DNA from 4 places in the Paenibacillus sp. FSL F4-0125 genome. Region 2 is predicted to be linked to each of the others. Evidence: riboswitches for the same ligand, from Rfam matches in the RefSeq annotation. Region 2 holds a riboswitch; each other region holds the start of a gene.

Region 1 (4,217 bases), 4.2 Mb from region 2:
CAGGTGAAGCTGCTCCAGAGAACATAAATAAAGAGCAACCTGAAGCCCCAGCCACTAACCCGGTCGATCCGGAAGTTGGTGAAGAGCCAACGATTCCACAAGATATACCACAGCAAAAGGTTCCTCAGGAGACGCCAAAGGCGGAAGCTACAACCTCTTCCCCACCGGCAGCAACACCAGCTCCTTCGGCCCTTCAACAAGACAAAGGTGGAGAATAATATGCGGATTAAAAAAATGATCAACAATACATTATCGAGCATCATGCTTGTGATCTTTATTCTGCTGGTGATAGCCGTAGTGTTATCCAAGGCCTCCGGCGGTGAACCTGCCTTCTTCGGATACCAGATCAAATCGGTACTCTCAGGTTCGATGGAGCCAGGGATTCAAACCGGATCGATTGTCGCTTTAAAACCCGGAGGAGATATGAATCGCTTCAAAAAAGGCGATGTTATCACCTTTAGAAATGAAGAAAACCTGCTCATTACTCACCGTGTTGTAGAAGCAACAATGAACAACGCTACTGGTGAAGCCATGTATCGCACGAAAGGCGATAACAATGATGCGCCTGATATGAACCCTACCAGTTCCACAAATGTTGTAGCTGAGTATACCGGGGTCACTGTTCCTTATGTAGGTTACGCTATGAATTTCGCAGTTTCCAAAGCTGGAAGTGTTGTGCTCATGATCGTACCAGGCTTGATGCTCCTGCTCTATGCCCTGTATTCATCATGGAAGGCTGTAGCTGCACTCGAAAAGAAAAATGCGGCTATACTGCCCACCTCTCCACCTCCAACTGAAATACAGTAATTCGTTGATTGTCCGCTTCCGCTTACGAACCGGAAGTTACAATATATAACTTTTATAAAAAAAACCACAAAAACCGAGGAGGAATTTTAATTATGGGTATCAAAAAAACATTGGGTCTTGGCGTAGCATCTGCAGCACTGGGTTTATCATTGATTGGTGGAGGAACTTTCGCTTACTTTAGCGACACTGCACAAAGCACCGCTACATTCGCAGCTGGTACACTGGATTTGAACTCTGATCCTTCTGTTATCGTTGATTTGAAGGATCTGAAGCCAGGCGATACGATCAAAAGAGACTTCAAACTAAAAAATGACGGTACACTTGATATCGGTTCGATCCTCCTCAAAACAGCTACCTCTATTAATGATGTAGGTGGTAACAACGGCGCTAACGATTTGGCAAAATTCATCAAAGTTAAATTCCTGGTGAATAAAGATAAAAGCGGCATCTTACCTGGTAGTGAAGAGAAAGTAGTTTGGGAAACTACCCTGGCCGATTTGAAGACTCAGACACCGGATCTCGTAAAAAATACTGGACTTGATGCAATCTGGGGTACTAGCGAAGCATCTGGAATTAAGGCTGGCACAAATGATAGCTTCACCGTTCAATTCGAATTTGTTGATAACGGCCAAGAGCAAAACTACTTCCAAAAAGATTCATTAACTCTGACTTGGGATTTCGTAGGTAAGCAAACCGCTGGATCCGCTAAATAATCTAATAAGTCTTCCATTCGAAGAGCAGCAGATTCTTATTCCGGAAAGCGGATAAGTAGATGCTGCTTTTTTCTTTACAATAATCTTTGTCGAATTTATTGATATTTGCTATACTAATAACAAAAATTACGGAGGGGCGTCAGCATAGTGCCACAAAATATGGGCCAACGTATCCAGCATCTCCGCCTAGAAAAGGGATTGTCCCTATCTGAGCTTGCGGACAGAGCGGATGTTGCTAAGTCGTATCTTAGCAATGTGGAGAGAAACATCCAATCCAATCCTTCAATCCAATTTATCGAAAAGATCGCCGACGCGCTTCAGGTATCCATCCACGCTTTGCTCTATGGAGAACCTAATGATGCTGAGGAATCACCTTTAGATTCGGAATGGTTCCGATTGGTGCAGGAAGCTATGGCCTCAGGCATAAGCAAACGCGAATTCAAGGAGTTTCTGGACTACCAGAAATGGCGCCTGGATCAGAAGGATTAATCCTTCCATCTGATCTGATAAGATCCTCTTCTACTCATACTATCAAGCATAAGCGCCTTCGTTCTCCTAAATGGACTGCGAAGGCGTTTTATATTCTACTAGAATATAAGGACAGTGTGTCATCTGAAACTTATAGCTGCTTAATATAAAGAAAAAAAGCACAGCGAGTTATCGCTGTGCTCATTTGATATGTAATGCTCTGAATGTATTACTGCACGGCTTGCACAGTCTTCTCATTTAAGAAGCGACGAATTTCATCTGCCTTTATGCCAGCCTTCTTAGCTGCTAATAATAAATGGACCCACTCTACGTCTAGATCAATGACCTGCTGTTCTTTGTTGCTTCCCTGGTTGGACTTGTCCAAAAAATCTCCTCCTAAGATTTTACGTCCCCAGGCAATCCGGCTGTCATAGTATTTCTACCTTAGACCCGCGACTTTGTGCCCCTGCCTTTCGGCAAGTTTACCTTTTACTGGACCCTTTACGTGAAAGGATCTACTTTGAAATATATGAAAAACGCTAACTGCAATAACATTATACTATACTAAAGTGAAAAAGTGTGTCGATTTCTGATTAGTTTTTCCATTAAAAAACAAAAAATAGAAGTTCTTTTATAGAATTTCCTGTCCTATTATCGCGATACTCGTCTTATTCATAAAATTATATAACCCAATATAATAATGCCCCATCCCCTATTTAGTTAAAATTAAGGATAATAGAATCATTTTAGTAGGCCTTTAGAATGGGTAATAAAAAAGAACAACTCTTTATTTAGTAGAACAAGCTAACCCATACCATTTTGCGAACGTATTAGACGAAAGAATGAATTGATTACATGTGTGGAAAGTAGCACAATAAGATGAGGAATGAAACCGCAATCATCACAGCTCCTACAAGCATTGACACAAAATGTCACGTATGGAGTTCATCCGTTGAGGAGGATGTATTCATGGCAGCCAAAGAGCCCTATAACGAATCCATTTGGAGTAAGTATTATGGACCCAATTTAGGCTACATTCAAGAAAGATACGAGCAATTTGTGAAAGACCCATCCACCGTAGAGAATAATTATCGCGAACTTTTTACAAATTCGGGTCCCCCACCATTAACACCGGATAGCGAACCGGCTCCACAGCCTCGCATTTCGGGAGACACCGAATGGCTTAGAAAAGCAGTAAGAGCTTCCAAGTTAATCGCTAATATTCGTATATATGGCCATATGGCCGCTGAAATTGATCCGCTTGAGCGGGACCACAATCCCATGGCTAAATATCTCGAACTTGAAACCTATGGGCTGACCCGTGAGGATCTGATCGCATTACCTGCCACACTCATTTGGGAGAATGCACCGAATGACGTGCATACCGGATGGGATGCTGTTCAGCGTATGCGTCAGGCATATACCAAAACTATCGCCTATGAATTCGGGCATGTGCATGAGGAAAAAGAATTGCAATGGCTGAATAGACAGGCAGAATCCACTAGCTCACCAGCACCTTTAAATAATTCAGAACGCAAAGAACTACTAAACCGCCTGATTCAAGTAGAGCAATTCGAAACCTTCCTCCACAAGACCTTTGTGGGCCAGAAACGTTTCAGCTTGGAGGGCAACGACGCTCTTGTGCCGATGCTCGATGAAATCGTACGCGCTGCTGCGCATGACGGTGCAGAGCATATTCTGATGGGTATGGCGCACCGCGGCCGTCTCAACGTTCTCGCACATATTTTAGGCAAACCTTATGATATTATATTTTCAGAGTTTCATCATTCTCCAAACAAGGAGCTCTTCCCTTCCGAAGGCTCTACAGGCATTAACTATGGCTGGACGGGTGATGTGAAATACCATCTCGGTGCAGACCGCGCTGTCCGTGAAGGAGAAACCGTACGCACAAGAATAACACTAGCGAACAATCCAAGTCACTTGGAATTCGTCAATCCTGTCGTGGAAGGTTTCACTCGTGCCGCTCAAGAGGATCGGAGCACTGCCGGACTGCCTAAGATTGATACCAGTAAAGCTATAGCAGTGCTAATGCATGGCGATGCTGCTTTTCCAGGTGAAGGGATTGTTGCAGAAACACTTAATATCGGCAAACTTCAAGGTTATCAGAATGGTGGAACGATCCATATCATTGTTAATAACCGGATCGGCTTTACGACCGAAAGTGAAGACTCCCGTTCTACGCATTATGCCAGTGATATCGCCAAAGGG
Region 2 (4,217 bases):
ACATATGCGGAGACGACTGCGCTGGGGGCAGCACTTCTGGCTGGATTAACCTCAGGAGTCTGGACAAGAGAGCAGCTAGAAAGCTTTAACAAAGCTGAGAGGGTCTTTTCACCCGTAATGGGTATAGATGAGCGTGAACGACGTTACAACGCCTGGAAAGACGCTGTAGCGCGTACCATGGGCTGGGAGAAACATGAAGGATATCAGTGATCAAGGAGATGCATATGTCTAAGAACAGAAATATAGAAACTGATCCTGCAGGAATGCTTGGCGAATCAGAATCAGATCTTCCGACTGGATTGGCCAAGCCTGCGCTTCGAGCACTCCATGGTGCTGGGTATACACAGATTCACCAAATCAGTAAGCTCACTGAGTCAGAGCTTCTGCAGTTACACGGGATGGGACCTAAGGCGCTTAACCAATTACGGAGTGCGCTCACGGAGAAAGGTTTGTCCTTTGCCAGTGAGTCCTAAAGTCCCCATCACAGATTAACACAAAAAGCGGCAAGCTAAGGATTATCCTTGGCCTGCCGCTTTTTGTGTTGCAACATTTAATATTCAATAACAAATGCTACATTTTGCCATCCGGCATATAGTTACTTTATTTCTTCAATCGTTTCGAGAAGGATATTAAAAGCGGTAATGATTCTAGGTGCCCCTATTGCGGGTACTAAGTGTAATAGAATCCCTTTGAGTTGTTCTACAGTGACTCCCACACGAAGAGCCATGACATAATGAACACCCAATTGATCAAACTGACCCATCGAAATCAGGGCAGAGATAACTGCGATTTCCTTCCAGTCAGCTTCGATTGTGTTGCGTTGAAAAATATCGCCGTAGGCATTCCCCATAATAAATTCAGCCAAATCGGGGAAATGTTCTTTAATCGGAGCCAGTGCCTTAGCTCCGTAGTCTCCTGAGAGATTCGTGAAGTGGTTCAGACCACTGTTTACATTGTCTTTCATAATTGACCTCCTAATTTAGGTTCAAAGTACGATGAGCAGTCGGAGGGACCTCATCACGGTCTGTTAGCAGTTCAATGACGGCAACACGGTTGATGGCAACAGCGTCCTTGATAGCTGTTTCGAACTCCTCAGCTGTCTCACATTTATAACCCGTAGCACCTAGTGATTCTGCGAATTTCACAGCGTCCATAGGGACTTCGTAGATCGTTCCGTCAATACGTCCTGTAGTTTTTTCCATACCTTTTAGAGCCATATCTAGCTGTTTATTATTCACAACAATGAATATGACAGGAATATCCTTGCAGACAGCAGCGTTAATCTCTGCGCCTAGCATCATAAAGCAGCCGTCTCCTGTAATGCAGAAGATCGTTTCTTCTGGAGCAGCAACCTTTGCACCAATTGCCATCCCGATGGAATTACCCATACAAGCAAAGTAAGCATCGAAGACAAAACTGCCAGGTTTCTTAACCTTGTACCATTTCGCAGCATGGAAACCGTGACTTCCATCATCAACAAAGACTGTGCTGTTATAAGGAATCAAATCACTCATCGTACTCAAGACCGATGCAAGTGAAAGGTTTGGTAAAATCGGAGGTTCTTCGGTATATCCGGAATTTATCGGTGCTTCGCGTTTTGTGATGTTGTTCGTGTTAATGTTATTGAGATAGCAAACTAGATTGTCGCGTAGATCTCCAGTCACTGGAATCGTCTTAGAGAACAATATTTTTCCGACAAAAGTCGGATCACTATCAAACTGAATTAATGTTGCCGGGTGATTTTCCCTTTTAAGATTACAAATAGTCATATCACTTAAACGTGACCCGAGAACGATAAATAGATCACTTTGATTCAGCAAGTCATCCCCATGGGTACAACCGCCTACTCCAATTGGACCGTGATAGAGTGGATGATCCCAAGCTAAAGCCCCTTTACCACCTGGAGATGTAACTACAGGAATATTAAATGTTTCCGCTAATTGAATTAGCTCACTATGTGCTCCTGAGCGGTTAACGCCTTTACCCGCGATAATAATTGGATTCTTTGAGTTATTTATAGCATCTAGTACACGGTCGATATTAGCATGGCTAACCAGTGATTCGCGTTCAGGGATTACAATATTACATTCCTCTAGTAATTCCGTTTGTACATCAAAGGGAATACAAAGGTGAACGGGACCACGATTACCGCTCAAAGCAATGGATATGGCATGATTAAAGATTGTGCTAAAGTGATCTCCACGTTCAATAAGCTTGCTATATAAGGTGGCAGGTCTAAACATATCAGCTAAATCCGCTAGAAAAGAGGTGGAGTCCTGACATTGGGGAATTCCAAGCTCTTTAATAGATTGGTGGCCAGTAATAAATAGGACAGGTAGGTTGTTAGCCTTAGCATGTGCTGCTGCAGTTAATAGGTTTGTTCCACCAGGACCTGAAGTACCAAAAGCTACACCTAGTTTTCCAGTTTTCAGCGCATATCCGGCCGCTTCGAAGCCTGAGCTGCTTTCATGTCTTCCAGGGATAAATTCAATACCGTAATCTACCATTTTAAGAACGATAGGACAAATGGATTTTCCGATGATACCAAAGGAATGGGTAACTCCAAGGTTCCGTAGTGCTTCCGACATGTAATCTGCGACTGTCTTCAAAAAATACACCTCACAAGTTGATTGTTATTTTAAAACCAAACACTAGAAAACCTGTGCTCTAAAATAGGGCACAGGTTGGTAGCATAAATCGCCATAGAGACTGAACAAAAGTCCAGTCGTCTTGGTTTTCAGCAACCTGGCAGTCATGGCCTCAGATTAAAAATGAGGCTGTAGATCCATGGTTTTGCGTCATCCTCTTTCGAAGATTTTGCCAATATTAATTTAAAAATTTATAAGAAGAATTTTCCTTTACAATATATTCCTAGACACTCTTTGTCAATATATTATCGCAAATTAACTCGAATTTTGACGAAAGTCTTGTCGAACCTATGAAATAATAGATATAAAAAAACTGCTACTAAGCCTAAGCTTAGGGGCAGTTTTTGAATTTGTTTATATGATTTGGACGTCACTTAAAACTTGAAAATATGGATCGTCTTTTGTAGATTAAATACAGCCTGAGTCATTTTCTCAGTTTCTTCTGCAACGGACTGCAGGGCATTAATTTGTTCATTCATAGCGGCTGATACTTCTTCGGTGCCGGCAGCGGTTTGCTGCGTGATCGCAGAGATATTCTCGATTGCACTAGAGATTTTCAATGCACTTTCCAACATAAGATCACTTTCGGCAGAGAAGGAGGAGATCTGCTCGGTAATATACTGTACACTTTGCACGATTTGAGCAAAGATATGAGCAGATTGAGTGATCATCTCATTCTGTACCTGTACGACTTCTTCGTTGATAGCGATATTATCAATCGCTTGTTTAATATCAGTTTCGATGCTCCGAACCAAGCCAAAGACTTCCTTCGTTGAAGCCGTTGATTCTTCAGCGAGCTTGCGAACCTCCTGTGCGACTACAGCAAATCCTCGACCATGTTCTCCTGCACGTGCTGCTTCGATGGAAGCATTTAGTGATAACAGGTTGGTCTGTTCAGCGATCTCAGTGATGGTCTTTGTGATCATCGTAATTCCGCGAGCATTTTGAGAAAGGGCTTCGATAGTGTCAGCTACTTTTTGAGTAGCCTGGATGTTTTTACGCATGCCTTCAGCTTGCGTATCAACGGATTGGCGTCCTTGTTCAACTAGCTCTAATGTATGTATTGAACGTCTGTTCATTTCTTTTGTTGAGTTCGTATAATTGGATACTTTATTCTCAATATCTTTAATGGATTCTGTCATTTCAGCGATATCCGTAGATATTTCATTTGCACCAAGAGCTAGCTCGTTAGACGAAGAGGCTACCTGTGCCATGACAATTTTCAAATTCTGATTCTTATCTTCGATTCCACGGCTTGCATCCATAACTTGACGAGTGATTTGTGATGCTTCTGTCAAAATCTTCTTGAGCTTGTCAATCATAGTATTAAAGGAACGACTTACGTCCCCCATAGACCCGTTCTCGTCGGCTCTACTTGTAAAATCCCCTTTTGAAATACTATGAGATACATTCGCGATGTCATCAAAAGAAGATGTAAGCGTTCTCTCGATAAAGCGGGCCACTGGGAAGGTTAAAGCAGCAAGAACGACGATTAGAACAATACCCAAAATAATGTTGCCTAAGATCATAAAAGTAACTAAAACAGGAATGGCAAATAGTGCGGCAACG
Region 3 (4,217 bases), 4.0 Mb from region 2:
GTTGGTGTTGGCGTCACAGTCGGCGTTGGTGTTGGCGTCACGTCCGGCGTTGGTGTTGGCGTCACGTCCGGCGTTGGTGTTGGCGTCACAGTCGGCGTTGGTGTTGGCGTCACAGTCGGCGTTGGTGTTGGCGTCACGTCCGGCGTTGGTGTTGGCGTCACAGTCGGTGTTGGTGTTGGCGTCACGTCCGGCGTTGGTGTTGGCGTCACAGTCGGTGTTGGTGTTGGCGTCACAGTCGGCGTTGGTGTGTGTGTTGGTTTTGGTGTGTGCGTTGGTTTTGGTGTGTGCGTTGGTTTCGGCGTTGGTGTTGGTTTCGGCGTTGGTGTTGGCTTCGGCGTTGGTGTTGGCTTCGGCGTTGGTGTTGGCTTCGGCGTTGGTGTTGGCTTCGGCGTTGGTGTTGGCTTCGGCGTTGGTGTTGGCTTCGGCGTTGGTGTCACGGTCGGTGTCGGCGTCACACTCGGCGTTGGTGTCACGCACGGCGTCGGTGTTGGCGTCACAGCCGGCGTCGGCGTTGGCGTCACGGTCGGTGTTGGCGTCACAGTCGGCGTCGGTGTTGGCGTCACAGTCGGCGTCGGTGTTGGCGTCACGGTCGGCGTCGGTGTTGGTGTCACAGTCGGCGTCGGTGTCGGAGGTGGTTCCTCCCCTTCATATGGATACCAATGCATCTGTACCCCACCAGCAAATCCCTTTGCAATCAGTGTCCCATGCAGTTCACCAGAATTATAAGTTACTTTCGCATGCGGAGCTAGGATAGTTCCTTCTATCGTTAAACTTCCTATGTTTACAGTGCTAGCTTCATAAAAATTAAATAATACCTTGTTAAGGCTGCCTCCCCATATTTGAAAACTTGGAATTTCAACTGAACTTCCGCTAACGTTAACGATAACTGTGGCGTTATTTGCAATATTAAACTGTAAGCCATTGGCATTAGCGAAATCGGCAGCACTTAGATTAAGAACGTTAAATGATTCCGGAGCATCAATTGTTATTTTCCCATATTCCTTTTTGAAAGTTCCAACTGTAGCAAGTGAAGAGAATTCATTAGAACGTCCGATAAGAAATTGCTCTTCAGCATCAAAATCAATAGGCGTTCCTTTTCTCGCTGGTTCTTTAAGATCTACACCGTTGCTGGAAAAAACACCACCATAAACGGATGCTCCATGAATAGTACCATTAGTAAAAGTAATGTCATTACCAGCAATAAGGACATCTCCACCTGGATTATCCTTGGATACGCCGTAATTCTGCAAAGTAATGTTACCTTTGGCGGCAAGGCGCCCATGAACCTGATCATTAGATTGTTTGAAATCCCCAAAAATAAAAGTATTAAAATTCCCTGCAATACCTAACACAGGTGTAGGAGTATAGGGAGGTACCTCCCCTGCTGCATTTACCAAATGCCCTCCGGAAAGCCCATTACCTACCATTAAAGTCCCCGCTAATACTAGTGAGAGTATCGGTTTTATTCTTCTTTTCAAAAAGCACACCTCCTAAATCTATCATTTATATCTAATCAAAATAATTACCAGAAACTCTAAAAGACCTAACAACAAAAAAGACCGCCAAAAAAGAAGTAGAATTCCCTTCTCATGGCAGTCGGACGGTCATAGTGTCCTTAAGACACTTTAGACTCCTGGACTTTGCGTCCCACCCTTTCGGACGGTTTGCTATTATCATGATTATATATGTATAGCTTTTGCAAAATAGAACCGGCAGCTTAAGCATCCTATTAAATAATCGTCTATGACTTTTAATACTTTCGAACTAATAATAGTTTAGCGCTCCGCCCCCACAAATGTCAATCAATTCCTTTTAATAATCATACAGATTAACCAGCACAAAAAAAGCACCTAAAGGCGCTTCACGCAAAAGTTTTTATTCAATTTTAAAGTAACTGTATATAGCCTAATATCGATATCCATAATGGAATACTAAAAATCAAACCAAATACCAATCCACGGCGGAGACTTCCTTCCTCTCTCATCCTAATTCTCCTTTTCATAAGCCTAAACCATTAATTTTTATTATTACAATTTTAATATATTTTATTCTTTCTATTTTCGTTGTGAATTTAATCACATTGGACTGGCTGTTTAGAAATACCATTGATTATTTTTGGGATATCGGGGTAGAATACGAATATACGTTCCCATTAGAGGTGATGAGATTCATGCATAGAGCTGAAAGCAGAGACAACATGCTGGTGAAATCTTATTTATTGCTTCCGATGATTTTATCAGCTTTCGAACGGGACTCCGCCATTTTATCTACACATTTACGAACGCCCGCCCCCTATCTGGAGGTTCTTGGAACCGCCGCGGCAGTAGCTACAGCAGATCTAAGAGATGTTCGTTCGGAAATGAGAAAACGGGGAATCAAGGTATATGAGCAGAACAGGCTCAACACAGGGATAGAAGCCAAATTTATATGTCGCGGATACCATGAACGAATGCTGCTGTTAAACGACATCGTTGCTGCACAAGCTGCTATTCATATGCGCAGATATCTCGGGCTGGATATTTCATCTTTTAAGAGCTATGAAGGGCAGTATCAGATTAAGTAAAGCCGCGTAAGGAGTTACGCCCCTCCCCCCCATTTCCATTAGCGAACAAAAAAATAGGCCTTACCATGGGAGTTGGCAAGACCTAAGAGATTTATACCACAAAACACTGGGGGGTGTTTGGTGTCTTCAATATATACCCCTAACCTGAAAATAAGATGATGCTCACATGAAAATCACATTAAAAACTTCAATTCGTCATTCAGGTTAGACGATAGTCACCGAAATCATATTCGTTACCTTCTACCCATTCCCTTAGGTCCACCTCAGACGTAACCTCATAACACCCCGTGAGCTGGCCTGTCGCAATAATAGCCCCTGTCGGTAAATTATTCGGGCTTAACAAGCAAATAAAACTAATTACTGTATGACGATTAAATAGAAGAGAGCTGCTAAAACAAACCGGTATAGAGCAAACCATTCCAATCGAAGTCGCTTAATCAGTTTGATGAACGTCACTACTGCAATCATTGCCACAAGAAAGGATGTCGCAAAGCCAATTAACATTAGAAGCAAATCATCAGAACTCAGCAAATCACGACTATCGTACAAATCTAACAAGCTTGCACCAAACATTACAGGTACAGAAATAAGGAATGTAAAATCTGCAGCGGCTTTTTGGCTAGTGCCAAACAACAGGCCGCCTGAAATCGTCGAACCTGATCTCGAAAATCCCGGCCATAACGCCAAGCATTGGAACAGACCAATTCCGAAAGCTTGTTTATAATTAATACCATCAATAGTATCAGCGGTTTCAGTTCGCCTATTCCGCGCTGCAATGATCATCAATACGCCACCAACAACTAGCCCGATCAAGACGGGGATTGGACCGAATAATTGGCTTTTTATGGTGTCCTTGAAGAGAAGATATAAGAGTAATGCTGGTAACATAGCCAAAACCATATGAATGACATTTAATCCTTTGCTTTTGGAAAAATCCATTCTAATCATATTAGCCCCAATCTCCAAATACCTTTTCCAGTAAAGAATTAGAACAGCCATCACTGCACCCAACTGTATAACAATTTTAAAAGTTATTGCAGCGTCTCCCTCAAAGCTAAGCAAATTTCCTGCTAAAATAAGATGTCCAGTAGATGATACTGGTAAAAATTCAGTTAAGCCCTCTATTATGCCAAGTATTATTGCTTTAATTACATCAGTCATCAGTGGATAGTCCCCTTTCGGAAATAAGATCATTTAATTTCCAGTATAAGGGAGACACGTACACTTACCCATCGATTAACATAACGATATTCAATACAGAATGACATAATTGTCACAATGAATTATTTCAGTCTTAAGTAACGGCTTATTAAACTATTATTTCCCGTTAGCATAACAACGGAATCAAAAAGTAAATTCAGACTGGATCAAAAGACCAGGCCCGCGTCCTCGATGATCCGATTCGATTAGGGTGTGCGTCTTATCAGACACTAGGTCTGTGCAAATGATGTCAAATCTTGTGGTGTAAGCACCTGGGGGACTTATGGTCTCACTCAATTCATTTCATAGATTCATTTAATAAATCACCATCCTGATCGTTACAAATTTTACCAGAATTGATTTTAGCATTTGGACCAACAACCGCATAAGGGAAATTTAAGTAATGGGAAATGAATCTAATATTTTCTCCAGGTTTTAGACTGATCTATATAAA
Region 4 (4,217 bases), 3.9 Mb from region 2:
AAGTAATGGACGAATGCGGCGATACTTATGAGCTAGTCTTCGTTAATGACGGAAGTCGTGATCGTTCAGCCCAAATGATTCGGGAGATCAGTGATCGAGATGAATGCGTCAAGCTAATTGACTTCTCGCGTAATTTCGGACATCAGGTAGCGATTACAGCTGGCATGGACTATGCAGAAGGTCAAGCGGTCGTTGTTATTGACGCTGACCTTCAAGATCCGCCTGAGGTCATTTTGCAAATGATCGAGAAGTGGAAAGAGGGCTATGATGTTGTGTATGCGAAGCGGCTGAAGCGCCGTGGGGAGACGATGTTCAAGAAGGTAACGGCGAAGCTGTTTTACCGGCTGCTCAGCAGCATGACAAGTGTGGACATTCCTACGGATACAGGCGATTTCCGTCTTATTGATCGTAAAGTATGTGACGTCTTACGGGGGCTCAAGGAGAAAAATCGGTATGTCAGAGGTTTGGTAAGCTGGGTCGGCTTTAAGCAGACGATGGTGGAGTATGAGCGGGAAGAACGTTATGCAGGTGAAACCAAGTATCCGCTCAAGAAAATGATTCGTTTTGCGCTAGATGGTATCACTTCCTTTTCCCATAAACCACTTAAGATTGCTACGTATGTTGGATTTTTTCTATCCTTTTCTAGCTTTCTCTATTTATTCTTCGTCTTATTTCAAAGAATCTTCTTCACATCATGGACGGTTCCAGGTTGGGCTTCCATTGTAGGCGTCAATTTGCTCTTTAATGGTATCGTTCTGATGCTGTTAGGTGTAATCGGAGAGTATATTGGACGGATTTATGACGAGTCTAAGGATAGACCGCTATATATTGTAAGTGAGACTAAAGGATATCCTAACGAGGAACAAGTGGATCGACGGAAGGACTACAATAATGTCAGATAAGAACTTACGCGCTGCATTTATACAGTTTCTTAAATTTAATGCCGTAGGTTTGGTGAATACCCTAATTGATTTCGTAATCTTCACATTACTGAACTCACTTGGAATGGTATATGCGTTGGCACAGGTGATTTCTTATAGTGCAGGGACAGCGAACAGCTTTATTTTGAATAAAAAAGTTACCTTCAAGGATCACAATCGTGGCAGTAAAGAGGGCTTTGATAAGGCTCAGTTGCTGAAGTTTATCATACTGAATCTGGTAGTGCTCGGAATATCGCTGTTGCTAATGCATCTGTTGACTGACAAACTAGGCATTCAAGTGTTGATCTCTAAGGTATTAGTAACGTTTGTGACGGTGATCATTAACTTCTTCGGAAGTCGTAAATGGGTTTTCTAAAGTGCAGTAGAACCAATCCACGGAGGTGAAAATCATGCGTAAATTCTCGTATGTGCTCATACTGGCTGGGATCCTTATCATGCTTTATCCAAAAGCTAACGAATGGTATAACGACTGGCAGCAGGAGAAGCTATTAGAAACGGCTGAACTGAGCACCATCGAAAGCACTCCACCACCTGATCTGAAGAGTAGATATGCCGAGGTCACTCAGCTACTAGCAGAGGAATCCGTTCTAGATGCACAGGCACAGCCTCAAGAAACAGAAAAGCCAGAACCGGAGATTGAAGTGGGCGGCAAAGTTATCGCATTAATAGAGATTGCTAAGATTGATCTGAAGCTGCCAGTATTAGAAGGAGCAACAAAAGCAAATATGAAGCATGCTGCGGCCCATATGAAAGAAACGGCCCCGCTTGGAGAAATCGGGAACGCCGCAATAGCTGCTCATAGAGCTAGAACTACGGGCAGATTGTTTAACAGATTGAATGAAGTTGTGGTTGGGGATGTAATCACGGTAAAAACGAGCGATCAGGTATATAATTACGAGGTTTATGATATTTCTGTTGTACTTCCCAGTGATGTGTCTGTTCTTGACGGGAATAACAAGGATAAGATTCTTACTCTAATTACGTGTGACCCACTAGTAGATCCTACACATCGTTTGATTGTTCATGCTAAGCTTACCTAATAGTAGATGAGAAATGACAAGAGAACTGAAATACAGAGAGATAACTATAAAATAATAGCAAAACTAGCAATTTTGTTCTTGTTTACGAGGATAAATATGGTAGTATAAGACTATAAAAGCTAAACACGATAAACGGCAAACCTATCGAAAGGTAGGGACGCAAAGCTAAAGGGCCTTCCCGAAAGGATGGCAGCCAGTTACCGAATGAAGAGGCTTTTTTTGTTTTTATAAAATATATAAGAATCTTAGATTCATATTTCTACTTGGACTGATTCTGTTAATTTGTCTAGTGAAATTAGAACAGATAGAGCTTATACGATAACGGCAAACCTATCGAAAGGTAGGGACGCAAAGCTAAAGGGCCTTCCCGAAAGGATGGCAGCCAGCTACCGAAAGGAGTTTTATCCGTGAAAAAGGTTTATTTTATGATGGTGGCGCTGTTCGTGCTGATTACTTCGGTTCCAGTAAGCACAGCTCAAGCTGCAAGTCCAGATTCAAACTGGTTGAATACATCCAAATTAGCTCAAGGTGTAATCGGTATTAACTACGATATTCCAAAAGATAAAAGAGTTAAGCTGATGATCACAAAAGATAACAGTAGCTATACATACAATTTATATGCTTCTGGACAAGCTGAGGACTTCCCTTTGCAACAAGGGAATGGGACTTATAAAGTTTCTGTTCTTGAGAATACAACAGGTAATAAATATAAGGCTCTCTATTCTGAAGTAGTAGATTTAACTATGAACGACTCAAATTCCGTATATTTGGGCTCCGTACAGAATGTGAAATGGAGTTCTTCTGATAAAGCAATCGTTAAGGCTAAAGAGCTTACAAAAGGTAAAACAACAGATGAAGAAAAAGTTAAGGCAATTTATAACTATGTAGTTGCTAATGTACAATATGATTATTCTCTTGCTAATAACGTAACAACAGATTACATTCCGAACATTAACAACACTTTGAATACTAAAAAAGGAATCTGCTATGACTATGCTTCTCTTTTTGCCGCAATGCTGCGTAGTGTAGATGTGCCTGCTAAATTGGTGATGGGGAATACTAGCTACGTTACGCAATACCATGCATGGAATGAAGTATTGATGGATGGGAAATGGGTTACTATTGATACCACGGTAGATGCATCGGCAGCGAAGAGTAAGAAGAATACGGATTTTATTAAGGCTTCAAGTAAGTATACTGCAGCAAAATACTATTAATTTGAAACGCTAGAATCATAACTCTATTAAATAAACAACCAGCTTAATTATTAAGCTGGTTGTTTATTTTTCTATTAGGGGTTGCTTTTCTATGAGTAGATAGGTTATTATAGTTAAGCGTTGTTAGACAGCGTACAGGCAATGTTTGAGAGAGTTATATAAACGGCTTTCGAAAAAAAGCTTGCATTACTGAGAACAACATGATATATTATAAGAGTTGCTGCTGAGACATTAAACGGCGCCAACGAGAACTTGATCTTTGAAAACTGAACAACGAGTGAGTAGGAAATCACGAAAGTGAAATCCAAAACTGATGAGTTTCACAGCGTATCTTACGCTTTTGGGATTTCATCGTGAGAATTAATTTTCTCGTCAGATGTTTCAAAATGAGCATATCGCTCTTTTCAATACTAATTGGAGAGTTTGATCCTGGCTCAGGACGAACGCTGGCGGCGTGCCTAATACATGCAAGTCGAGCGGAGTTATTTTGAAAGCTTGCTTTCAAAATAACTTAGCGGCGGACGGGTGAGTAACACGTAGGCAACCTGCCCCTTAGACTGGGATAACTACCGGAAACGGTAGCTAATACCGGATAATTTCTTTTTTCTCCTGAAGGAAGAATGAAAGACGGAGCAATCTGTCACTGAGGGATGGGCCTGCGGCGCATTAGCTAGTTGGTGGGGTAACGGCCCACCAAGGCGACGATGCGTAGCCGACCTGAGAGGGTGAACGGCCACACTGGGACTGAGACACGGCCCAGACTCCTACGGGAGGCAGCAGTAGGGAATCTTCCGCAATGGACGAAAGTCTGACGGAGCAACGCCGCGTGAGTGATGAAGGTTTTCGGATCGTAAAGCTCTGTTGCCAGGGAAGAACGTCCGGTAGAGTAACTGCTACCGGAGTGACGGTACCTGAGAAGAAAGCCCCGGCTAACTACGTGCCAGCAGCCGCGGTAATACGTAGGGGGCAAGCGTTGTCCGGAATTATTGGGCGTAAAGCGCGCGCAGGCGGTCATTTAA

Evidence for each region. Region 2 has a riboswitch for cyclic di-GMP ahead of NST74_RS20365 (thiamine pyrophosphate-binding protein). Riboswitches for the same ligand answer to the same signal wherever they lie in the genome.
Region 1: another riboswitch for cyclic di-GMP. It lies ahead of NST74_RS01825 (anti-repressor SinI family protein); the one in region 2 lies ahead of NST74_RS20365 (thiamine pyrophosphate-binding protein).
Region 3: another riboswitch for cyclic di-GMP. It lies ahead of NST74_RS02375 (choice-of-anchor A family protein); the one in region 2 lies ahead of NST74_RS20365 (thiamine pyrophosphate-binding protein).
Region 4: another riboswitch for cyclic di-GMP. It lies ahead of NST74_RS03150 (transglutaminase-like domain-containing protein); the one in region 2 lies ahead of NST74_RS20365 (thiamine pyrophosphate-binding protein).

The regions. Positions count from the first base shown of each region.
Region 1 is NZ_JBBOZJ010000001.1:406,946-411,162, reverse strand. It holds gene NST74_RS01845 (hypothetical protein) at 1-218, shown strand, start outside; gene sipW (signal peptidase I SipW) at 220-807, shown strand; gene NST74_RS01835 (TasA family protein) at 900-1,520, shown strand; gene NST74_RS01830 (helix-turn-helix domain-containing protein) at 1,680-2,009, shown strand; gene NST74_RS01825 (anti-repressor SinI family protein) at 2,218-2,373, opposite strand; cyclic di-GMP riboswitch class I at 2,401-2,485, opposite strand; gene NST74_RS01820 (2-oxoglutarate dehydrogenase E1 component) at 2,958-4,217, shown strand, end outside.
Region 2 is NZ_JBBOZJ010000001.1:4,564,172-4,568,388, reverse strand. It holds gene glpK (glycerol kinase GlpK) at 1-210, shown strand, start outside; gene NST74_RS20375 (DNA-binding protein) at 225-473, shown strand; gene NST74_RS20370 (carboxymuconolactone decarboxylase family protein) at 596-964, opposite strand; gene NST74_RS20365 (thiamine pyrophosphate-binding protein) at 975-2,618, opposite strand; cyclic di-GMP riboswitch class I at 2,737-2,832, opposite strand; gene NST74_RS20360 (methyl-accepting chemotaxis protein) at 3,023-4,217, opposite strand, start outside.
Region 3 is NZ_JBBOZJ010000001.1:527,535-531,751, reverse strand. It holds gene NST74_RS02375 (choice-of-anchor A family protein) at 1-1,478, opposite strand, end outside; cyclic di-GMP riboswitch class I at 1,589-1,679, opposite strand; gene NST74_RS02370 (hypothetical protein) at 2,171-2,563, shown strand; gene NST74_RS02365 (undecaprenyl-diphosphate phosphatase) at 2,921-3,724, opposite strand.
Region 4 is NZ_JBBOZJ010000001.1:694,537-698,753, forward strand. It holds gene NST74_RS03135 (glycosyltransferase family 2 protein) at 1-902, shown strand, start outside; gene NST74_RS03140 (GtrA family protein) at 892-1,296, shown strand; gene NST74_RS03145 (class D sortase) at 1,331-1,981, shown strand; cyclic di-GMP riboswitch class I at 2,106-2,186, shown strand; cyclic di-GMP riboswitch class I at 2,295-2,375, shown strand; gene NST74_RS03150 (transglutaminase-like domain-containing protein) at 2,389-3,198, shown strand; rRNA gene NST74_RS03155 (16S ribosomal RNA) at 3,610-4,217, shown strand, end outside.